DNA from 4 places in the Paenibacillus vulneris genome. Region 1 is predicted to be linked to each of the others. Evidence: riboswitches for the same ligand, from Rfam matches in the RefSeq annotation. Region 1 holds a riboswitch; each other region holds the start of a gene.
The links. Region 1 has a riboswitch for cobalamin ahead of ABEA66_RS06770 (ABC transporter substrate-binding protein). Riboswitches for the same ligand answer to the same signal wherever they lie in the genome.
Positions count from the first base shown of each region.

Region 1 (6,034 bases):
GTTCGGACCGATGATGCCGAAGCATTCGCCCGAGGATACCGAAAAGCTCACCTTATCGAGCACCTGCCTCGAGGAATACGCTAATCCCACACCCTCCACGGCAATAACTTTCTCATCTGCATGAGCTTCCTCACTGTTCATTTCCTGCAGCCCCCTTCCCTTCAACATCTTGGCATCGTAAATTATTCGTTCGACAATCGCTTGCTTCTTTTTAATAAATAGGCAAAAAACGGAGCCCCCATGAACGCGGTTACCACTCCGAGCGGAATTTCCGTCGGACTCAGGACCGTACGGGCAAGCGTATCCGCCCACAGTACGTAGATTGCTCCCCCGATAAGGGAAAGAGGCAGCAGCAGCCGATAGTCCGGCCCTACGATCAGCCGCAGCAAATGCGGCACGATCAGGCCGACAAAGCCTACGACCCCGGAGACCGACACGGCCGCCGCCGTAATCAGCGTTGCAGCCGCCAGCACAATAAGCTTCGTTCGCTCGACCCTTATACCCAGATAGGCCGCCTGCTGCTCGCCCAAAGCGAATAAATTCATCGCTCTTCCATAGCCGAACAGGATCATGACGCCGATCGCCAAGTAGGGCAGCAGCACAAGCGAATACATCCAGCCCCGAAGCGCCAGGCTGCCCATCAGCCAAAACACAATTTCATTAATAACCTGCTTGGACATCGCGACCATAAACGAGACGAAGGCCCCGAGAAAGGCCTGCATGACGACCCCGGATAAAATCAGGGCTTCCATCCGTATCTTGCCGCCCGTTCTTGCGAGCATAATCACAGTGATCAAGGATAGCGCTCCTGTAATGAATGCGACAACCGGAACAGTTGCCGAGCCCAGCAGGGCAAACTGCAGCCCGAACAAGATCAGGAAAGCAGCGCCGACCGAGGCGCCAGAAGAAACCCCCAACGTATAGGGGTCCGCCAGCGGATTGCGCAGCACACCCTGGAAGGCCGCACCCGCAATGCCCAAGGAAGCGCCGACCAGCACACCCAGCAGTACGCGGGGCAGCCGGACGCGCCAAATAATCTGCTCGGAGGCCGGCTGCCAGTCCACGGGAACCGAGCCTCCGATTCCGGGCAGATGATGCGCCAGAATGCCCCATACATGCAGGAGCGGCACATGAACCGTACCGATGGATAAACTGATCGTCACGGAAAGAAGAAGGAGCAGCACTCCCGCTCCTCCCCATGCCATTAGCTTCCGCTTCATTTTATTTCACCAATTCCGGATAAATGCCTTTGGCTACATCTACCAGCGCTGCTGTAATCCGCGGTCCCGGACGGCTGATCGAGTCCTTATCCAACCCCGCCAGCTTGTTGTTTTTGATCGCATCGACATTAGCCCAGCTAGTCCGCTCTCTAATGATTTGATCCATGGACTTCTTGGAATTTTCATCGATCAGATTTTTCGGGTACAAAATCACTTGAGGATTATCCGCGATCACCTTTTCTTCATTCAGCTTCGCGTACCCGGTAATGTCGGAAGAAACATTAATACCGCCAGCCAAGTTGATCAGCTCGTCCATGAATTCTCCCTTCCCTACCGTCCAGCCCGGAGAAAATTCCATGAGCACCCTTTTCTTTTGCTCCGGCTTCAGATCCTTGACGGCATCCGTAACCTTCTGACGATCCGCCTTCATAGAAGCTACCAGCTTCTCCGCCTGCTCCTGCTTGTCAAAAATTTGCCCGAATTTCAAAATATTGTTCATGACGTCGTCAATCGTCTTGGGCTCTACCTTAAACACGTTCACATTCAAGCCTCTGAGCTGCTCGACGGCTGCTGTTTTGAGCGATACGCCCGATAGCACGACATCCGCGTTAGCCGCAATCAGCGCTTCCTCATTCGGCTTCACGATGCTGCCCATCTTAGGCTTTTTCTTCGCTTCCTCCGGATAATCGCAAAAGTCGGATACGCCGACGACTTTGTCGCCCAAGCCCAGAGCGAACAGAGTCTCCGTCTCGCTGGGAGACACCGACACAATCTTGGCCGGCGCCTTTTCAAAGGTAAACTCCTTGCCTGTTGCATCCTTCACTTTCAACGGATATACTGTAGCCTTTGCGTTCGCGGCTGGAGGGCTTGTCTGTTCTCCGCTGCTCGCTTTAGCCGGCTCCTTCAGATCTGCCGTGCCCGAGGGCTTCGTCTCCTTCGGCGCGCAGCCGGCTGCGCTGAACACAAGCGCCAGACCCAGCACAGCCGCCAGCCATTTTTTTCCGCCGCTTCGTTTCATTTCACTCCACATTGTGGTACCTCCTTTGTCCTTCCATCCCATTGTATCGTTCCTGTTCCATGTCCCGGTTTGCATGCACGTCAAAAACCCTCTGATCCTGATCGCTGCAATTAGGAAGCAGAGGGCATGCGATTGCAGACGCTGTCCGTTATTCTGAACGCAGCGCGTGCAAGCGACGCTCCTTTTTCCTCGAAAGGCCCGGTCTATTCCCGATTAGGCAGGTTTCCTGGCTTATGGAGTTGTACGGAGGCCTCGCCTTCCCATTCCGGTTCAGAACAGTGGCATTATGAGACTCTCCCTCCAAAATACAGTGGCGGGACCGCTCCGGATTCACACCGGCTTCCCTTTTAACCTGCCGGCTTGTTAAGCAGACAGGCACCTAGTCGGATAACTCTATGAAATTAAAGTCAGACCTGCCTATGCAGCAGGAACGTCCATTAGGTCTATTTTTGCGCGATGACCTTCATCACCTGTAAGCCCTTTTCCAGATTTTTGGCATTGGCCGGAATGAAGGCTACCAAATCTTTGCCATTCAGATTAAGCTCTGTAAACCATTTGGTTTGTTCCAAAGGAATACCGTACAAATGCTTCTCTTTCTTCGGCGCTGCATTCTTATCCTTGGAATCTACCGGGAGCTCCAGAACGCCTCCGGGAAAATCCTCCTGCTTCGCCACATCATCCAGACTGACATAGCCGCCCTGCTGGCCTATCGTTTTAAACTGCTCCGTCGGCACAATAATGATGCTGTTATCTCCCGCCGCAATTTCAACGACCAATTTATCCATAGAAAACATCGGCGTGGTCTGAATCTTTACGGTCGGAGCTTCGCCAAGCTTCGTTTGCAGCGCAGCCTGCAGCTTATCTCCCACTTCGTTCGGAATTCCATTGGGGCCTGTCATAAAAATCAATACATCAGCCTTGGGTCCCCCGCCGCAGCCGGCTAGCACCAGCAGCAGCATGATGATGAGCATGAATTTCCCTTTCATGTTCCCTCTCCTTATAGATGCGCTTTCTTGGATTGCTGTTACCCCCAATCATATCATAAATGTCTCGTTTCTTTCAAAACTAGAGATAAAAAAGGAGATGGCCGCAGGCTGAAATGTAAAAAAAGGAACCGTTACCGGCTCCTCTTATTTCGATTCATATACTCATTTATCTTTTTGTCCAGGATCATGCTGATCTTCACAACTTCCGGTGAGGTCAAGCATTGCTCGCTCTGAACCAGTCGTTCGAGCTCCTGACGCAACCTATAAATCTCTTCTTCCAAAGATACGTCAGAAGATGACCGCTTCTTTTTCCCAAAAAACCACTTGGCTTGCTGATTATTCTCTCGAATCCAACCAATTTGCGGGTAATGCCTAAGCTGATATTCCGGAAAAGCCATTCTTCATCCCCCCCTGGCATATCTTTAGATTCGGAAGTCCCATAACCCCAAAGGATATGAAACTTCTATACTATTAAAGATAACAGTTTTTGTCGGGGATGGAAATGACTACTTTTGTCGAAACTATAATTTACGTATAAAATTTCCGATCCTTTCGATCGCTTCCAGCAATTGATTGACGGAAGTCGCGTAGGAGCAGCGCACGAAGCCTTCTCCGCCCAAGCCGAACACATATCCCGGCACCGCAGCGACCTTCGCTTCAAGGAGCAAACGCTGGGCAAACTCTTCCGAGCTTAGCCCTGTAGAGGCAATCGAAGGGAAGGCATAGAACGCTCCCTGCGGCTCATGGCACTCGAGCCCGATGTCCCGGAAGCCTTGAACGACAAGCCGGCGCCGTTGGTTATAGGACTCTACCATGCGGTCCTTTTCATCCATACCGTTTTTCAAAGCCTCGAGAGCTGCGACTTGCCCCATAGCAGGTGCGCACATGACGGTGTATTGGTGAATTTTGAGCATCGCTGAAATTAAATCCCTATGTCCGCAAGCATAGCCCATCCTCCAGCCGGTCATCGCGAAAGCTTTGGAGAAGCCGCTGACCAGGATGGTGCGGTCCTTCATGCCCGGCAAGGAAGCGAAGCTGACATGCTTCTGCTCGTAAGTCAATTCTGCATAGATTTCGTCGGAAATGACAATAAGGTCGTTTTCCTCAACAATTTTTGCAATCGGGAGCCAATCCTCGTACGTCATGATACCGCCTGTCGGGTTGCTCGGATAGCACAGAATCAGTACTTTAGACTTAGATGTAATGCTCGCCTTCAAGGCTTCGGGAGTCAGCTTGAAATTATCCTTCGCGAACGTCTCGATCCCGACAGGAATCCCCCCGCCGATCTTCGTAATCGGAGAATAGGAAATATAGCAAGGCTCCGGAACAAGTACTTCATCCCCCGGGACGATCAAGGCACGCAAGGCCAAGTCAATGGCTTCACTGCCGCCCACCGTAACCAGGATTTCGTCAGAAGGCTCGTACGGCACATGGAACGAATCGTACAAATACTCGGCGATCGCTTCCCTTAGCTCTGGCATTCCTGCATTCGGCGTATACTTCGTATTGCCGCGTTCAAGGGAATACACGCAGGCTTCACGCACGTGCCAAGGCGTGCAAAAATCCGGCTCGCCGACACCAAGAGAAATGATATCCTTGCTGGCGCTGACCAGATCAAAAAATTTGCGGATCCCTGATGGGGGGATTTCTCTCACCAAGGGAGCCAAATAACCCGACATCGACTTTGTAGAAGGCTCATGTTGTTTGATCATCACTCATCATCCTTCACGGGGAGATTAACATACGGCGGTCATCCTCATGATCTTCAAAGGTGATGCCGTCCTGCTTATATTTTTTAAGTATGAAATGTGTTTTGGTCGATAAAACGCGGTCTATCGGCGACAGCTTATTGGATACGAAAGAAGCGACTTCCTTCAGCGTTTTCCCTTCGATCTCTACCAGCAAATCATAGGCTCCGGACATCAAATATACGGATTTGACTTCCGGATACAAGTAAATGCGCTCGGCGATCGCATCGAAGCCGCGTCCGCGTTCCGGCGTGATCTGAACTTCAATCAATGCGGTTACCTTCTCGTTGTCCACCTTCGCCCAGTTCACAATCGGCGCGTATTTGATAATGACGTGCGCATCCTCCAATTGCTTGATCGCTTCCGCCACTTCCGCCTCCGGCGCACCCAGCATAGTTGCTATTAACGCCGGGGTTCTTCTCGCGTCTTCCTTAAGCAGCTCAATAATTCGCATTTTAAACTGTTCCATCGGTGGTTAACCCTCCCAAGAGTTGTGCCTTACATTAGCTTCCTTCCAGGTTTTGCGTTAGACAAAACCTGTCTTCCGCTTACATGTCATGGATAGATAAATTATTACTCCATATTACACCCAACCGGCGGCTTTTTGCAAAATAAAATTGCTCTTGCTTGGGCTGAGCCAAGTCTGCATGCCATCCCTTCAACGCAAAAATAGCCCGCAGGGCACAATAGCCTCGGGCTTGCATAAAATCTATATAAGAAATAATAGGCTGCTGTAAAAATGCTACTAACGGTGAATCGATAACAGCCTGCGTATGTTCGCTTCAATCTCGTGGCAGCGGTAATCCTCAAGCACGGTAATTTGCAGCCCGCCTTGCCCGTCCGACTCTCCTGTCACTCTTCCGATGCCCACCAGCCGGCCTTTGTCATAAGCGGCGATCACATAAGGGCTCTGGCAGTACGTTTTGTACAGAAGTTCCGCATCGGCTGCATGATCCTCGACGGATGCCAGCAATTGCTCAAACTGTCCTTGTGCAGGAGGCTCATTTTCTAATGCTATAATCAAGTCAATCACCATCCTACCTTGTATTGTTCTACACTTAT
Region 1 covers NZ_BAABJG010000006.1:310,853-316,886, forward strand. The annotation lists gene ABEA66_RS06760 (ABC transporter ATP-binding protein) at 1-141, opposite strand, end outside; gene ABEA66_RS06765 (FecCD family ABC transporter permease) at 183-1,220, opposite strand; gene ABEA66_RS06770 (ABC transporter substrate-binding protein) at 1,222-2,250, opposite strand; cobalamin riboswitch at 2,438-2,636, opposite strand; gene ABEA66_RS06775 (hypothetical protein) at 2,682-3,224, opposite strand; gene ABEA66_RS06780 (aspartyl-phosphate phosphatase Spo0E family protein) at 3,356-3,622, opposite strand; gene ABEA66_RS06785 (aminotransferase class I/II-fold pyridoxal phosphate-dependent enzyme) at 3,746-4,936, opposite strand; gene ABEA66_RS06790 (Lrp/AsnC family transcriptional regulator) at 4,950-5,441, opposite strand; gene ABEA66_RS06795 (hypothetical protein) at 5,718-5,996, opposite strand.

Region 2 (6,034 bases), on a different contig from region 1:
ATTGGGCGAGCCTGAAGTCCGCTGTACAAGCTTACGGATTATATCATGCTTACCGGCTTGCGATTGCGCCGACACAGAGCATTTCCTATATCCAGAATGCAACGTCAAGCGTAATGCCGATTGTCGAGCAAATCGAAACGCGTACCTATGCCAACTCTACTACCTATTATCCGATGCCGTATTTGAGCAGAGATAACTACTTCTTCTATAAATCGGCTTATCAGATGGATCAGTTCAAGGTATTGGATTTGATTGCCGAAATTCAAACGCATGTGGACCAGGGAATATCCACGGTACTTCACGTCAACAGCGATGTGACTACGAGACAGCTGGCTCGATACTATATTTACGCAGCTAAAAAAGGACTGAAATCTCTTTATTACACTCGGACGAACCATCTTTCCGTTGAAGAGTGCATCAGTTGTTCCGTATAAGATAAGCTGGAAAGGGAGTTGCAGCAATGAGTGTTTGGAAAGCCGTGAATTGGAACCGTCCAGATGACGATTTTACGGATACATTCTGGAAGCAAAATATTATGCAATTTTGGACGGATGAGGAGATTCCGCTATCCGATGATAAAATGTCCTGGCTGACATTAAACGATGCGGAGCGGGACCTGTACATGAAGGTACTTGGCGGTTTAACGCTGCTCGATACGGTACAAGGCGGCGTCGGAATGCCCAAAATTCTCGAGCTCGTCGAAGGGCTGCAGCGTAAAGCGGTCCTCGGCTTTATGGGGATGATGGAGCAAATCCATGCCAAATCGTATAGCAGTATTTTTACCACATTGGCATCGACGGAAGAGATCGATAGCATTTTTCAATGGATTGAAAACAACCGTTTCCTACAGGTCAAAGCGGAGACGATATCCCAATATTATAACAACATTCACTCACGCAAAGATTTGTACTTGGCGATGGCAGCTTCCGTACTGCTCGAGAGCTATCTGTTCTATAGCGGCTTCTTTTATCCGCTGTACCTTGCCGGGCAAGGGAAAATGACGAGCAGCGGGGAGATCATTAACCTGATTCTGCGCGATGAGAGCATTCACGGGTTGTATGTCGGCATGCTGGCTCAAGAGGTGTATGCCCAATTGGATCAGGACGAACAGCAAGCTGCTTATGAGACATTGCAAGGACTTCTTCGCTACTTGCACAGCAACGAAGAGCAATATACAGAGGAGTTGTATACCGCAGTAGGGCTGACGGGCGAAGTGAAAGCCTTCTTGCGTTATAATGCAAACAAAGCCATGATGAACCTGGGGCTGGAGCCTTTGTTCCCGGAAGAGGATATCAATCCTATCGTCCTTAACGGGATTAATACCCGTACGAAGCAGCATGATTTCTTTTCCAAGAAAGGCAACGGGTATATTCGGACGGTTAACGTGGAAACTTTGACGGATGATGATTTCCTGTTTGGTGACTGATGCTTTATGATGGATGCTTCACGCTTGCCCAAAATCGAATTATCCTATATGATCAGATAAGCTTCATACAAATTGCATATAAGGGGAACAAGGTGCTTTAGCAGATGCTAAAGCTTAATAGGGAAGTTCGGTGCAATACCGACGCGGTCCCGCCACTGTAATGGAGGAGTCACAGCAACGGTGCCACTGGTCTAGCCATAGACCGGGAAGGCTGCTGATGATGAGGAGTCCAGAGCCAGGAGACCTGCCTGTTCTGACAGCACTGCTTTTACCTACGGCTGATAGGGAAGTGTTAAAGACGGCTTTTCGTTTGTTCCTCAACAACCGGGGCATCTTTACCTTTCTAGCTTCACGTCTGGGTAAAGATGTCTTTTTTGTATTTCATTTTTAGAAAGAAAGAGGAATTGATAATTATGCATCCTTCATTTTTTCGGAGCAAAATGGCACTTCAGCTTATCCTGTTGACGCTTTGCGTACTGCTTACATTGGCCGGGTGCAGTCCGTCTGCGCAGCCTCAGGCTAATTCATCTGCTTCCTCCGGCAGCGTACATCCGGAAGAGGTCGTGCTGGCCGCTCCTCGCGATCTGGCTCCGGGTCCTCAGGATGCCTACTACACAAGTACAATTCTTTATGTTTGGGAGCCGTTAATTGCAGCCTCCGAGGATGGACAGCCTGCCCCCAAGCTGGCAAAGTCTTGGAAGATGTCCGAGGACGGCAAGGAATGGACCTTTCAGCTGCGGGAGAATGTTCAGTTTCATGATGGAGAGAAGCTGAATGCTGATGCGGTCATCGCTAACTTTAACCGGTACAAGCAAGTAAGTCCCAAGAGCTCGCCGTTCTATACTCTGGATATCAAAAGCTCTTATCCTGGGTTAAAGGATGTCGTCAAGGTCGACGATATGTCCTTCAAGCTCGTCTTCGAGAATCCGCAACCGACTTTACTGTATTCGATGGTGAATTTCTCAAGCCCGATCTACAGCCCTAAAAATTTCAATGAAAAAGGCGATTTTAATGGCCTTCCTCAAGGAACAGGCCCTTTCAAGCTGATCGAACATAAGAAGGACCAATTTGCATTGTTGGAAGCTTTCGACGGCTATTATGGTCAGAAGGCTGCCAGCCAACGGATACGTGTTCGCGTCATTCCGGATCCTGATACCAGACTTGCCGCTTTGAAATCAGGAGAGATTATGGGGGTTATGGACCTCGGTGCTATTCCTCCGACTCTGGCCAAAGAACTGTTGAAGGATTCGCAATTCGAGCTTTCGGCTACAAAATCAACCATCTCTCATTATCTTCATCCGAATGGAAAAAAAGCGCCTTTTGACAACCCCAAAATACGTCAAGCCGTTAGCATGATGATAGACCGCCAGCAATTAGTGAAGGAGCTTTATTTGGGTTATCCTGCGGCAACGGTTAATTTTCTGAACAATACCTCGCCGTTTTATAAGGATATCCCATTGGACTATCGGCCAGAAGAGGCCAAGAAATTGGCAGCTGAAGTACTGGGCAATCAAAGAAAAAGCATCGAGTTGATCGTGCCGACTTACGGCTTGGACCGTTACCCATATAAAGCGCAAGCAGAGCTTTTTCAATCCGTGCTGAAGGAATTGCAGCTGGATGTGAATATCCGCATTCTGGATGGGGCCGCCTTTAAAGATGCCGAGGCCAAAGGAGATTATGACCTGGCATTGGCTACGCAAGGTCTTCCGAACGGAGACCCGTATACGTTATTCACCAACTATTTATCCAGCACAGGCTCCAGCAATAAAAGCTACAGCCTTGGCTACAAAAACGACAGAGTGGACCAGCTGCTGAATCAAGCAAAAGCCACCCTGAGCATGGACGAGCGCAAAGGCATCTATAATGAGCTTCAGACGATAGCGGCATCCGATTTGCCGACGATTCCATTGTTCAACGATGCGAGCTTGATTGCTTACAACAAGAAAATTACCGGTTATAAGGCAACGATTTACGGAACTACGCTTCCCGAGCTCAAATGGGCATCGTAACATGATGTATTTCATTAGACGGATAGCAGCAGCCATTCCGGTCATTATGGGTATTTCTTTTATAGCTTTTGCACTAAGTGTAGCTTCGCCCGGAGATCCTGCGGTCCAAGCTTTAAGCATGAATGGGATTAAGGAGCCGACAGAGCAAGAAATTGAGGCGAAAAGGGCAGAGCTTGGATTGAATGATCCGATGATTGTCCAATATGCTCATTGGCTGTGGAAAGCGAGTCATGGGGATCTTGGAATTTCTTATATGACGAAGGAATCCGTAAGCGGAGAGCTGCTGCGCCGGCTTCCTGTAACATTGAGTGTTTCGGGGATGGCCTTGGTCATCGCAGTAGGCACTGGAATCCCATTGGGAATGCTCATGGCCATGAAGAAAAACACATCTTTTGACCATACGGCGCGAATATTGGCTTTATCCCTGGTTTCAATCCCAGGCTTCTGGCTGGCCATTCTGATGATTACCGTATTCTCCGAAAAGCTTCACTGGCTGCCTACCAGCGGCTACGGAACCTTTAAACATCTCATTATGCCTGCCATCGTATTGGCAGCCGGAACGAGTGCAGTCCTGATGCGCTTAACCAGAGCGGCACTGCTTGAGGTATGGAATCAGGCATATATGGTAACAGCCAAAGCCAAAGGTCTGCCCGACACACGCATATTGATGATTCATGCTTTGCGAAATGCCATGATTCCGCTTATTACCGTCATCGGATCCTACTTTGGAGCTATACTTGGCGGATCGGTCATAGTGGAAGTGATTTTTGCCATACCGGGTATTGGAAGGTTTGCTATGGATGGAATATTTCGCAGGGACTATCCCGTTATTCAAGGGTATGTCGTATTTACAGGTCTTGTCTATGTGGCTTTTAATTTGCTAGTCGATTTGTCTTACCTTGTCATTCATCCGCAAATGAGATTGGGAGGGAAGCTTCAATGAAGCTGGAGTTTGCCTCTATCAGGCTACCAGGCCAAAGGGTGATGCTGAAGGGGGCTGCCGGATTCGCTTGCTTAGTGCTTTTATTGATCCTCTTATGCAGCTTCCTGGCGCCGTGGATCGCACCGTATGACCCCAATCAGGTGAATATGTCAGAACGGCTGGCACCACTTTCTCCCGAGCATATCCTCGGGACGGATACATTGGGCAGAGATGTGTTCAGCAGGCTTCTTTATGGAGGAAGGGTATCCATACTGCTTGCCATCGCGGTAACGGCTGTCACCATGGCGTTAGGACTTATCATTGGAACGATAGGGGGCTATTGGGGAGGATGGATCGATGATCTCATTCAGGGCATCGTGAGCATTTTTCAAGGCTTGCCGGGGCTTGCTTTCATGCTGGCTATAGCAGGGACCCTAGGGCCGGGGATTAAGAGCCTGTTTATTGCCCTTATCGTAACCTCGTGGCCGGATTTCTCCCGGGTGGTCCGTGGGGAAGTCATGAAGATTCGCGAGGAGTCGTATGTCGAAGGCATTCGTGCCTTGGGAGCCGGACATTATTATATCATCGTTCGTCACATCATTCCTAATATGATAGGGCCGTTACTCGTATTATTTACGATTCGGATAGGCCGGGTTATCTTATCTATCGCTTCTCTAAGCTTTCTCGGTCTGGGGCTCCAGCCTCCCGCAGCCGATTGGGGCGTTATGGTGAATGATGCAAGGCCGTACTTTCGAAGCTATGCCCACCTCATGCTGGCACCCGGACTTTGTATTGCAGTCGTGTCATTATGCATCAATTGGATAGGGGATCATGTTAGAGACAAGCTCGATACCAAATCGTCTCAGGAAAGATCGTTACTTTAAATGGAAGGAAGTGGTTAATCATGGCCCCGCTACTTCAAATTCAGAATGTGACAGCATCCTTTCGGACGAAAGAAGGGATGGTTCATGCCGTGAAGGGGGTTTCCCTTGATCTGCATCAAGGACAAATCTGGGGATTGATCGGTGAAAGCGGCAGCGGGAAATCGGTTCTGGGCCTTAGCATTCCCGGTCTTCTTCCCGACACCGCACAAGTAACAGGATCCATTATGTTTAAAGGACAGGATGTACTGAAGCTGGATCCAAGAAGCTTGCGCAAATGGAGAGGCAGTGAGATCGCGCTGATCCCGCAAAATCCGGCGACCTCCTTGAATCCCGTTCTGACCATCGGATATCAGCTGAAAGAAGCCATGGTCAGACACCGGACAAATAAAAGAAGAAAACAGCTCCATATGGATGCTGTACAGCTCTTGTCGCGTTTGCAAATGCCGGAACCGGAGCGTAAAATGGGAAGCTACCCTTTTCAGCTTAGCGGTGGAATGAAGCAGCGGGTTCTTGCTGCCATCGGCATGTGCGGTCATCCATCCCTTATTATTGCGGATGAACCTACCAAAGGCTTGGACGCCATGGTCAGATATCAGACAGTAGAAATGATGAGGACAGTCGCTCAACAAACGGGTGCGGGAATGCTCGTTATCACGCATGATCTGCATGTAGCGGAATCGTTATGCGACAGGATCGGCGTTATGTATGCAGGCCAAATAGTAGAGCAGGGCGACGCTAAGGAGCTATTTCGCAATCCGAAGCACCCCTATACCCAAGGGCTCCTCGGATCGAT
Region 2 covers NZ_BAABJG010000015.1:594,248-600,281, reverse strand. The annotation lists gene nrdE (class 1b ribonucleoside-diphosphate reductase subunit alpha) at 1-434, shown strand, start outside; gene nrdF (class 1b ribonucleoside-diphosphate reductase subunit beta) at 461-1,426, shown strand; cobalamin riboswitch at 1,500-1,692, shown strand; gene ABEA66_RS16260 (ABC transporter substrate-binding protein) at 1,840-3,435, shown strand; gene nikB (nickel ABC transporter permease) at 3,437-4,378, shown strand; gene ABEA66_RS16250 (ABC transporter permease) at 4,375-5,241, shown strand; gene ABEA66_RS16245 (ABC transporter ATP-binding protein) at 5,262-6,034, shown strand, end outside.
Region 2: another riboswitch for cobalamin. It lies ahead of ABEA66_RS16260 (ABC transporter substrate-binding protein); the one in region 1 lies ahead of ABEA66_RS06770 (ABC transporter substrate-binding protein).

Region 3 (6,034 bases), on a different contig from region 1:
ACTGGTTCCCTTGGTCAGAGGAAGCTTTCGAAATCGCCAAGCGTGAGAACAAGCCTATCTTCTTATCCATCGGGTACTCGACTTGCCACTGGTGCCACGTTATGGCGCACGAATCGTTCGAGGACGAGGAAGTCGCGGCAATTCTTAATGAGCATTACATATCGATCAAGGTGGATCGTGAAGAAAGACCCGATGTGGATCATCTCTACATGACTGTATGTCAAGCGATGACCGGGCAGGGCGGATGGCCGCTGACGATTGTGATGACGCCGGAGAAAAAGCCGTTTTTTGCCGGGACGTATTATCCCAAAAACCGTCGCTACGGGCGTCACGGAATGATGGATATATTGCCGCGGCTCGCGGGAAAGTGGAAGGAAGACCGGGAGCGGGTGGTCGAGACCAGCGATCAGATTGTGACGGAAGTGGAGCAGCGGATGCTATCGAACCTGAAGGGCGAGATCTCGGAGAACACGCTGGATCAGGCGTATGCCCAGTATGAGGAGCTATTTGACTCCACGTATGGCGGTTTTGGCGATAAACCCAAATTCCCTACCTCACATAATCTTTCGTTTCTTATGCGGTATTACCATCGCACCGGCAAAGAGCTTGCGCTGCAGATGGCAGAGAAGTCACTGGATGCGATGCAGCGGGGCGGTATGTACGATCATGTCGGCTTTGGATTTGCAAGATACTCTGTAGACGAGAAGTGGCTGGTGCCGCATTTTGAGAAAATGCTCTATGATAACGCGCTGCTGGCCTGGACCTACCTGGAAGCCTACCAGTTGACCGGCAAGACGAAATATTCCCGTACGGCCGAAGAGATATTCGCTTATGTGCTTAGGGATATGACCGACCCGGCAGGCGGCTTCTACTCTGCGGAGGATGCCGACTCGGAAGGGCACGAGGGGAAGTTCTACGTATGGGAGCAGGATGAGATCCTGAAGGTATTGGGCCTCGAGGACGGCGAGCTTTATTGCGACCTTTATGACATTACCAAGGAAGGCAATTTTGAAGGTCAAAATATTCCTAACTTAATCCAGCATGATGTGGAGACTTTTGCCCGGCTCAAAGGATTGGATCCCGATCTATTATCTGAAACCATCGGGAGATGCCGACAAACCTTGTTTGCATACCGTGAGCAGCGTGTACATCCGGGTAAGGACGATAAAGTGCTGACCTCCTGGAACGGACTTATGATCATGGCTTTGTCCAAAGGCTATAAAGTGCTGGAACGGCCTGAATATTTGGAAGCGGCTGCCAAGGCGGCTCGTTTTATTGTCTCCCGATTAAGGCGTCCGGATGGAAGGCTGCTCGCCAGATACAGGGATGGAGAAGCGGCATTCGCCGCATACCTGGATGACTATGCGTTCCTGGTATGGGGGCTAATTGAGCTGTATGAAGCGTCCTTTGAGCTCGAATTCCTGCAGCTGGCTGTGGAGCTTAACGGGCAGATGATCGAATTATTCTGGGATGAGGAACATGGCGGCTTGTTTTTCTACGGAAGCGACAGCGAGCAGCTGTTTTCCCGGAACAAGGAGATATACGACGGTGCGCTGCCTTCCGGCAATGCGGTGGCGGCCATGAATTTCTTAAAGCTCTCCAAGCTGACTTATGACGCCAGGCTGTCGCAGATTGCCAAGAGGCAATTGCAAGCCTTCGCAGGCTCGGTTGAACGGTATCCGACAGGGCATTCGATGCTCCTGATCGCTCTGGATTATGCGTACAGTCCTTCCAGCGAGATTGTCATTGCCGGCGATCCGGAATCCGGGACAACCAGGGAGATGCTTGCCACGGTGCGCCAAGGCTTCAGACCCCACTCCTCCGTATTCTTGGTCCCGCCGGGGGAAGAAGGCGAGAAGGTTCGTCAATTCCTCCCTGTAGTTCAGGACAAACAGGCAATCGGCGGCAGGCCGACGGCGTATGTTTGTGAGAATTTTGCATGTCATTCCCCGATTACGGATTTGGAAGAGCTGGAAGAAGTGCTGCATTCTTCTTAAGAACGGCCTCCTTAATGGAAAGCCTCCTTTTTTATCAAGGAGGTTTTTTGTATTCCAAGAAGGAATTCGATGACATACCACGAATATGGAATAGCTGTACTAATATTATTGGATCATGAATATCCATTAGGTGCCTTTGTGAAGACAAAGGGTAACAGGGAATCGGGTGCAAATCCCGAGCGGTCCCGCCACTGTAAACGGGGAGTTTCTTTCATAATGTCACTCGGTGTAACGCCGGGGAAGGCGAAAGAAGCAACGATCCGTAAGCCAGGAGACCTACCTGATGGTATGCACCCAGATCCCTTCGCGGAAAGGAGAGGTGTACGAGAATGAATCGGCAAACATTAGAGGTGTTGTCGTATTTTCACGCGTACCCGTGACCTATCCTGCTGGATAGGTCTTTTTGTTTCATCACATTTATTATGGAGGATGTATCGGATGAGTAGAAGAAAATGGGCCAGCAGCCTGCTGCTTGTGTTAGGGTTCGTCTTGTACCTGATGGTTAATGAGCCGCAATCGGCTTATGCCATGCATATTATGGAGGGCTTTTTGCCGCTCGGCTGGGCTGTGTTTTGGTGGGTCGTCTTCATTCCTTTCTTTATTCTAGGATTGAGAGCTTTAATCCGCATTACGAGAGAAACCCCTGAGCTCAAAATTATGCTGGGCTTGGCCGGAGCGTTCACCTTCGTATTATCTGCCCTGAAGATTCCTTCGGTCACTGGCAGCAGCTCGCATCCGACCGGAACCGGTCTCGGAGCCGTGATGTTCGGCCCTCTGCCGATGAGCGTATTAGGCTCCATTGTATTGTTGTTTCAAGCCTTGCTATTGGCACATGGCGGATTAACGACGCTGGGAGCCAACGCGTTCTCAATGGCTGTGGCCGGACCGGTCGTAGGTTATTTTGTCTACAGATGGATGATGCAGGCGACAGGGAAACAAAAATGGTCCATTTTCATAGCAGCGGCTTTGGCAGATTTATCTACCTATGTAGTCACTTCCATGCAGCTGGCGCTGGCATTCCCGGCGGAGCAGGGGGGTATCGCGGCTTCCTTCGTGAAATTCGGTGGTATTTTTGCCATTACCCAAATCCCTCTGGCTATCAGTGAAGGCCTTCTGACGGTATTGATCTGGAACTGGCTTCAAGCTTACAGCCCGAATGAATTGTCCCTGCTTCAACGCAAAATGAAAGGAGCCCGCGAATCATGAAAACCAGCTCGAAAAATATGCTGATACTGGCTGCCGTAGTCTTATTGGCCGCTTTACCATTGCTGCTTGTCAAAGGGGATTTCGGAGGCGCGGATGATGCGGCCGAGGAAGTGATCAAATCACTGCATCCGTCCTACGAACCTTGGTTCTCTTCCTTCATAGAGCCTCCTCCGGAAACGGAAAGCATGCTGTTTGCCCTGCAGGCCGCCCTGGGAGCCGGGTTTATCGGATACACGATCGGTTTATTCAAAGGAAGAGCGACCAAGCGTAACCATGATTAAACAAATCGACGTCATTTCTTATAGCAATAAGCTGCGAGCCGTTTCTCCCATGTGGAAAAGCGGTTTCGCTGCTCTTTTGCTCCTGCTGTCCTATCTGTCTCATCCTGTTGTTCAGCTTCTGATGTTCATCTGGATTTCGGCATGGATTGCAGGTTATGCCAAGGTTCCGCTCAGGTTATATAGTACACTTCTGTTCAGTTCGCTTCTATTGTTTGCAGCAAGCTTGCCCGCTTTATTGTTGGAAATTCATTCGTTTGAACAAGGGCAGTTCCGGGCAGAAGGCCTGACGCTGCTCGCTTATTCTCATTGGTCTCTGAGTTTGAATCCATCGGGCGTAGAGCTGACGGTGAAGCTGCTGTGCCGAATTATGGCTTGCGTAGCCGCATCCATGCTGTTGATTCTGACTACTCCCATGCCGGAGCTGTTCCAAGTCATGAAAAAGCTGCGGGTGCCTTCTCTGGTGCTCGAATTGATGCTGATCACTTATCGCTTCTTATTTCTTCTGCTGGATACGGCTCATGACATGTATACCGCTCAACGAGCCAGAGGAGGGCAGCAGGGCTTCACAGGAAGACTGAGAGACACGGCTCTGCTAATCGTCCGGATGTTTGCCAAAACCATGCAGCGCTATCAAGGGCTGGCGAACGGAATGGTATCCCGGGGCTTCACCGAAGAGATTCGAATGCCCCCTTACCAAGGCGGGGAGGTACCGGCAAGGTATAAGTGGGAAGGCAGCATCGGTTGGATTTTGCTGGCAGGGTTGGAATGCTGGTTTAGATGGAGGGAAATCGGATGAAATCGATATTGGAAGCACGTGGTCTAAGCTACAGCTACCCGGGGACAGCCTCTCAGGCGCTTCAGAATCTGAACATGAATATACCTGAGGGGAAAAAAACGGCGATCTGCGGCCATAACGGCTCGGGGAAGTCTACCTTTTTTTTACAGGCCATTGGCATTCATCGTCCGGTGGAAGGAGAGCTGGTCTGGAAGGGGAAGCCGCTTACCTATAATCGTGGTTCACTCAAGCAGCTCAGGCAGCAGATCGGCCTCGTATTCCAGGACCCCGAACAGCAGCTGATATTGAATAATCCCGCAGAGGATATCTCTTACGGATTGCGTAATGCCGGTATGAGGGAAGAGGAGATTGCCCGCCGAACGAATCAGATGCTCGTCGCTATGGAGCTGGAGCAGCTGGCGGATCAACCGATGCATCACTTGAGCCTGGGGCAAAAGAAAAGGGTTGCGCTGGCCGGTGTATTGGCGCTGGAACCGGAGCTGCTGCTGCTGGACGAGCCGACCGCCTATTTGGACCGGCGTTCCGAGCAGCAGCTGATAGAAGAGCTCGACCGCATACACCTGCAAGGCATTACGGTCGTCATGGCTACGCACGATATGAATTTGGCCTATGCCTGGGCTGATTGGGTATTGGTCATGGATAAAGGCCGGTGCGTGAGGGAAGGGACACCTTATGAAATATTTCGCCAAGAAGAGGAGCTGAGGCTGCTCGGCTTGGAGCAGCCCATACTTCTGGAATTATGGAGCGCGCTGCCTGAATCCTTGAGACAAGGGAAGGAAGCTCCCCGTGACGTGAAATCATTTAAACGGTTCATGCAAACCAGCGGTGCATACCTAATTTAAATTGCAACAGGGGGGGCATGAGATTGTAGCCCGGCCGTTTGCTTGGTAACCTACCTGCTAGAAAGAAAAAAGCTCCAAACGGATAGCGAGAACGAGTCGCTGTATCGTTTGGAGCTCTTTTTTACAAAGAAAATGATAAGTTCGGGGCTCCCGCAAAGTGCCTGAAGCTGATTCGAAGGCAAAGTTAACTTTTTTGAGGGATCTTTAAGCCACCATTATTTTTCCTGAATCATTGTTTTCCACAGATCAGCTGTATCATAGCCTAGACGCCAAGCGGCAACGCCGGCCAAATTGTATTTCTTTGCCAATTCCAGACGGGCTTTGACCGTATCCTCATTTTCCAGCCAGAATACGTAGGTATCCCCATCCTGAGTATACTGCACCCGATACTGCTGGAACTTGTCATCCCATGTTTTCGTCGCATTTTTGCTTGCCATCAGGGCAGGCAAATCTTTCATTAATAGCGCGCGGTTATTAACAAGATTGCCGGAGCTGTCAATCTGCCATTCACGAACATAGAACGGAATGCCGATGATCAGCTTGTCCCGCGGGATGCCGTAAGCGAGAAATTCCTGAATTCCTTCCTCTACCCACTGCAAGCCTGCAACGGAGCCGGCTTCCGTACTTCCTTTCCAATGCTGGTCATACGTCATGGTGATAATATAGTCGACAATGCCGCCGAGCTTTTCATGGTCGAATGCGGTTTGGGCATTCCATTTGGCGCTGCCGCGAGGCAGGTCGATGGAAATCAGGAGCCCTTTCTGGTGGGCGGTGTCGGTCAATTTTTGAATGAAGCCGGTGTATGCGGCCCGATCTTTGCCCGATAAGCTCTCAAAATCGATATTCAAGCCGTTGACGCCAAGAGCGGACGCTTTGTTAACTATAGCATTAATGAATTTAGTCTGTGCGTCT
Region 3 covers NZ_BAABJG010000026.1:54,762-60,795, reverse strand. The annotation lists gene ABEA66_RS22615 (thioredoxin domain-containing protein) at 1-1,997, shown strand, start outside; cobalamin riboswitch at 2,109-2,295, shown strand; gene ABEA66_RS22610 (energy-coupling factor ABC transporter permease) at 2,436-3,203, shown strand; gene ABEA66_RS22605 (energy-coupling factor ABC transporter substrate-binding protein) at 3,200-3,484, shown strand; gene cbiQ (cobalt ECF transporter T component CbiQ) at 3,477-4,280, shown strand; gene ABEA66_RS22595 (energy-coupling factor ABC transporter ATP-binding protein) at 4,277-5,122, shown strand; gene ABEA66_RS22590 (glycosyl hydrolase family 18 protein) at 5,338-6,034, opposite strand, start outside.
Region 3: another riboswitch for cobalamin. It lies ahead of ABEA66_RS22610 (energy-coupling factor ABC transporter permease); the one in region 1 lies ahead of ABEA66_RS06770 (ABC transporter substrate-binding protein).

Region 4 (6,034 bases), on a different contig from region 1:
TCTTGATCATCATATCGCGTGCGCTCATCACGACTTTCTTACGCACACGATCATTAGCCAGTAATTCATCATACATAGCATCAAGATCCATATCATCCAAATGGGTTCCATACGCTTTATAAACGGAATAAGGAGCAAACACGTGCAGAGGCTTGTTTTCTTCCGCCAGCTGATAGAACTTGTTAGGGATGATCAACCCGATCGATAAAGTCTTAAGGCGTGTTTTTTCATCGGCATTGATCTTCTTGCTGTCGAGCAGCTCCATAATATCCCAGCCGAAAATGTTATAATACGCAGCTCCCGACCCTCTGCGCTGCCCCATTTGATCGGCATAGGAGAAGGCATCCTCCATCAATTTGAGCACCGGCATAATGCCTTTTGCCGCACCTTCTACATCTTTAATCGGTTCTCCGCGGCCGCGTAATTTGGATAAATTGACCGCCACCCCTCCTCCGATTTTGGAAAGCTGCATGCATGTGCCGAGAACATAGTTAATCGAATTCAGAGAATCGTCCATTTCCAGCAAAAAGCACGAAACCATTTCTCCGCGACGGCTCTTGCCCGCATTCAGAAATGTCGGAGTCGCCGGCTGCACACGTTGGTCCATCATGGCCGTAGTCAGTGTTCTAGCCGTATTCATATCTCCACGAGCCAGATGCAGCGCTACAATCGCCACTCTATCCGGGTAATGCTCCAAGTACATCGTGCGGTCATTGCTCTTCACTGCGTAATCCGTATAAAATTTGGATGCCGCCATGTAGGAAGGAAATTCGAAGCGATAGCTATGCGCGATTTCGTAAATTTCCTCAACGTCAGCCGGTGAATACTGCTGATATACATCCTCGTAATAGTCGTTATCGATCATATAGCGCACTTTCGCACTCGTATCCGCGAATTGTACGCTTTTGCTATGTACTTCTTCCATAAACGCCTTTACGGCTTCCTTATCCTTTTCCAATTGAAAAAAGCCGTCCGTATCTCTTTGCAGCAACAAATTGTTCAATTCAATATGCAGCAACCAAACGCACCTCCTGTTTAAACCGCTCTACATCCTGCTTCGTTCCTGAAAGCTCAAACTTGCTTACTACCGGTACCTTATATAATTTCGCGATAAGATCGGCGCTTCGGGCAAAGCCTTCTCCCCAATTCCGATTACCGCTAGCTGAAACTCCCATGAGATTCGCATGATTCTTTTGAAGAAAGGACATCACTTTCTGAGGCACTTGACCGAAGCCCGTAGTATAGGTGATTAGAACGAACGGTTCATTCACCGTCATCATTTCCTCTATTTGAACCACTCGCATATTCAGCTTTTCGACAAAACGGCGAACATTTCCCGTCTTGGAGTCATAAGCGATCAACATGCATTTCTTCCCCTTCCTTAGTCCCCGCGGAGCAGGCATAAAAAAGCGCGTTCGGCTAACAGGGCCGAATGCGCTGAAACGAGCATGCAAATGTACATACTTCATTAAAGACGTAACGGACACCTTCCTGTTCTCCGCAGGCCGTGTCAATGATCAGGCAGGTCTCCTGGCTAGAGAATCATCATGATCGATCTGCCTTCCCAGCTTGTTTGGTTCCCAAGCCAGTGGCATACAAGACCGATCCTCCTCTCTTACAGTGGCGGGACCGCGCCGGCTTCTCACCGGACTTCCCTATTAAGCTTTCTCGTTCTATTGAACGAAAAGCACCTGTCACAACAATATATAGTTGGCAATAAATAATCTATATCAATATATGGTATTTGTCAATGGATAGGATGGCCCTTGTTTTAGTATTTTCATAGACTTCAGCCTACAGCTGACAGTCATTTTCATGCATATAAAATGCCGCTGAGACTTGCTGCAGCAAGCCTTTTGTCGATGACAAAAAAGACCCGGCGCATGCTGCGCAGGTCCTAATCATCCGAAAAATTAGTTATTTAGTCCTGGGTACAAAGAAAATTGAACTGCTACATCTTTCACATTCCGCGAAACGAATACCGCTGTTCACCATCGGCTTGAACAGATCCAATGGAATTGCCTTTCAATTCAAAGTAACGTCTGTCTCTGTCTTATTACGGCCTATACCCTGCTTCTTATTTTGCCGCGGACTGCTCGTATTTGGCACGCGCCGTCTTAGTCGCCTCCACCATATTGCGAAGGGATGCAACCGTTTCTTCAAGACCGCGTGTCTTCAGACCGCAATCCGGATTGATCCAGAACAATTTGGGATCTAACACACGCAATGCGCGTTCAATCATACCCGTCATTTCCTCTACGCTCGGAATACGCGGACTATGAATGTCATACACACCCAAGCCGATTCCCAGCTTATAGGTATTCAACTCGAAGCTGTGGATTAATTCACCGTGGCTGCGGGATGTCTCGATGGAAATAACGTCCGCATCCATCGCTTCAATGGAATCTATCATGTCATGGAACTCACAGTAGCACATATGGGTGTGGATCTGCGTTGTTTTTTGAACTGTGCAGGTGGCAATGCGAAAGGCTTTGACAGCCCATGCAAGATAATCTGCCTGCTCCGACTCTTTAAGCGGTAATCCCTCTCGTACTGCCGGTTCATCCACCTGAATCATGCCAATGCCTGCCTTCTCCAACGCCTCTACTTCTTGTCTGAGAGCATAAGCCAATTGGTATGCAATCTGCTCGCGCGGGATATCCTCACGGACAAACGACCAGTTCATGATGGTGATAGGTCCTGTCAGCATTCCTTTTACAGGATGGCTCGTCTGCGACTGGGCGTATTTGGTTTCTTCAACGGTCATTTCACCAATGAACGCTACATCTCCGTAGATCACCGGCGGCTTGACGCAGCGGGAACCGTAGGATTGTACCCATCCATTTTGGGTAAATGCAAATCCCGCGAGCTTTTCACCAAAAAACTCCACCATGTCGGTTCTCTCAAACTCACCGTGTACGAGCACGTCGATGCCGATTTCTTCCTGGATCTTGATCCAGGTATCGATCTGCTCGCGGATAAATTCAGCATACTGCTTGTCGTTCCATTCCCCTTTACGCCATAATTGACGTGCTTTACGCACCTCAGCGGACTGCGGGAAGCTGCCGATGGTTGTCGTCGGAAATAGCGGCAATTGCCATTTCGCCTGCTGAGCTGCATAGCGTTCTGCAAATGGAGCGGAACGTACTGGATCTTGAGAGCTGAAAGCTGCAACGGCGGTCTGAACCTCGCTGCGGTTTCGTTCGGCGGATTGCTGAAGCGTTTGAATGGCACGATCATATTGCTCCAATTCTCCTTGAACGGCTTCCTTTGAGGAGAAAGCTTTGGTCAATAGGACGAGCTCGTTCAATTTTTCATCGGCAAACGCGAGAGCACCTTTCAAATCGGAGGTGAGCTTCGTTTCCCGCTCTACGGTTACTGGTACGTGAAGCAGGCTGCACGAAGATTGAACAATCAAGCGGTCAGCAGGTACTGCCTTCGCAAGCTCTTTCAACAACTCCAGCTTTCCGGTTAACGACGCCTTCCAAATACCGCGGCCATCAATGACTCCCGCACCCAAAACCTTGTCCTGCGGATAGCCAATTGTTTGAATTGAATTCAGATTTCCGTCGTATCCATGAACGAAATCAAGGCCTATTCCTTTAACTGGAAGCTTGACGATGTCACTGTATCGTTCTACCGATTCAAAGTACGTTTGCAGCATAAGATTCAAGCCGGGTACTGCTGCGGCAAAGGTCTCATAAATATGCTTCAATCGCTGTACGTCCTCATCGGATAGCTTGGTTACAAGAATCGGTTCATCCACCTGTACCCATTGAACGCCTTCCGCCGCAAGCTCCTGAAGTAACTGCACATAGAGCGGCAGCAGCTTATCCAGCCAGGCGTCCGTTTCCGATGCAGCGTATCCTTTGGAAAGCTTCAAGAAGGTCAACGGCCCAACGATAACCGGTTTTCCTTCAATACCAAGCTTCTCCTTCGCTTCACGATAAGCTTCAAGTGGCTTATTCTCCGTAAGCACCGGCGACGCTCCTGAAAGCTCAGGAACAATATAATGGTAATTCGTATTGAACCATTTGGTCATTTCACTTGCGGCGGCACCCTCGGTCCCGCGGGCTACCCCGTAATATACGGACAAAGGAACGGCTCCGCCTGTATACGAGAACCGGCTCGGAATAATGCCGAACATCGCTGCCGTATCCAGAATATGATCGTAATAGCTGAAGTCATTGACCGGAATGAGGTCAATTCCTTTCTCCTGCTGCTTGCGCAAATGACCCAAACGAATGTTCTGCAGCTGACTGCGAAAATCTTGTTCTTCCAACCTGCCTGACCAGAACGCTTCCAGAGCCTTCTTCCATTCTCTATCAGCACCAATACGCGGATAGCCTAATACGCTGCTTTTTACCATGTGAAAAACTCCTCTACAATTTGGTTATAAAGAAATTTACCACAGATTGGTTGCTATAAAGTAATTGGATTATACTATATCTAGTTATAGCCGCAGGCTATACCGCATAAGTTGGGCTATCGTTTGCTTCAAGGCTTCCGTTCATGGTCTCCTCATCCGCATAAGGAATATCGAACGCAATGGATGATTCATTAAGCTCCAGACTTTCGCCGCTAAGCTTCACGCCAAGCTTGGCATCCTCGTCATAATCACCCGTAATCCGTGAGGCAATCTCTTTGGATGGATTGACCCAATGTCCTTTTCCATCATTGTCAATGACAAAGTACCAATGATCGATCTTCCCAATGGCATGTACGAATTCTTAACCACCAGTAGCTTGTTCACAGAGAGCAAGGGGGCATGAACATATTTTTTAATGCTTTTCCGAATAAATTAGGTGGAACATTATCTTGACTAATATAACTAAATATAGCCATGCCGTTTTCTAATGAAAGAATAGTCCATGCAATTTCTTCTGACGAAAGACCAAACTCATAATTCTCTTTCTTCATCAACTTTTCAATAGATTGGGATATTTGTTCCACTGATTGGGTTATCATATTCGACCATTTATATCGGACTGACTCATCTCTCATCGCAAAAAGAAGAAATTCCATATTAAGCATACTCCACGTTCGATTTTCTTCCCTAATATAAATGGGATATTGGTCCAATTTTTCTATAAAGTGTGAAAGTGGATGCTGTTGGTCTATTACTCGATGGATCTTGTCTACATGTAATTGCATTTGTTTTTCCAATAGAGCCAGAAAGAGCTCTTCCTTGGAATTAAAATTAGCATAAAAAGCCCCTTTACTAAATCCAGCATGCTCTGCAATTTTATCAACAGAAGCCCCATGAAAGCCAAACTCGGCGAAAATTTGAACAGCAGACTCTAAAAGCAATTTCCGTGTTTCCTCTTTTCGCTCCTTTTGCGATAGTCTTCGTCTAAGCAAGCTCCTCTTCCTCCTTTTCTTGACAACCATACCATATAGAATTAATATACCATTTAGTATATAAATTCTGTTAAGTATCCGCAAATAAAGGAGAAGAAAACAATGGGAGAGAAGGAAAACCTTATAAGCCAAAGTAAGTCTTTAACCAATATTTTGGCTCAAACAGTTAAAACAGGGATTATAAAATCAAATCTGATTCCAATGTTTGCTGGATTAACATTGTCATTGTATACATATAAAATCAGTATATTTGAAAAATTGCCTGAGATACTATTTGCTTTTATAGGTTCTATTTTAGTAATAGGAGCAGCAGGAGCTTTTAATAATTTGTATGACCGAGACATTGATTCCATTATGCAGAGAACCAAAAACAGACCAACCGTGACGGGAGAAATAAATCCTAATACAGTATTATGGCTTGGTATCTTCATGTCTATTTTCGGAATTATTTCTTTAGCATTAACAACTCATTTAGCTGCAATCCTAGGGTTCGCAGGTTTATTTTTTTATATTTTCCCCTATACGATGTGGAGTAAGAGAAGAACTGTTTACAATACAGAAATTGGAAGTATATCTGGAGCGATGCCGCCTCTCATTGGATGGGCTGCTATACATCCAGACATCACACATCCCGCGATCCTCGGACTGTTTGTCATCACCGTTATTTGGCAAA
Region 4 covers NZ_BAABJG010000015.1:600,915-606,948, forward strand. The annotation lists gene nrdE (class 1b ribonucleoside-diphosphate reductase subunit alpha) at 1-1,018, opposite strand, end outside; gene nrdI (class Ib ribonucleoside-diphosphate reductase assembly flavoprotein NrdI) at 1,005-1,364, opposite strand; cobalamin riboswitch at 1,504-1,710, opposite strand; gene metE (5-methyltetrahydropteroyltriglutamate--homocysteine S-methyltransferase) at 2,078-4,369, opposite strand; gene ABEA66_RS16285 (hypothetical protein) at 4,467-4,592, opposite strand; gene ABEA66_RS16290 (TetR/AcrR family transcriptional regulator) at 4,750-5,361, opposite strand; gene cyoE (heme o synthase) at 5,464-6,034, shown strand, end outside.
Region 4: another riboswitch for cobalamin. It lies ahead of nrdI (class Ib ribonucleoside-diphosphate reductase assembly flavoprotein NrdI); the one in region 1 lies ahead of ABEA66_RS06770 (ABC transporter substrate-binding protein).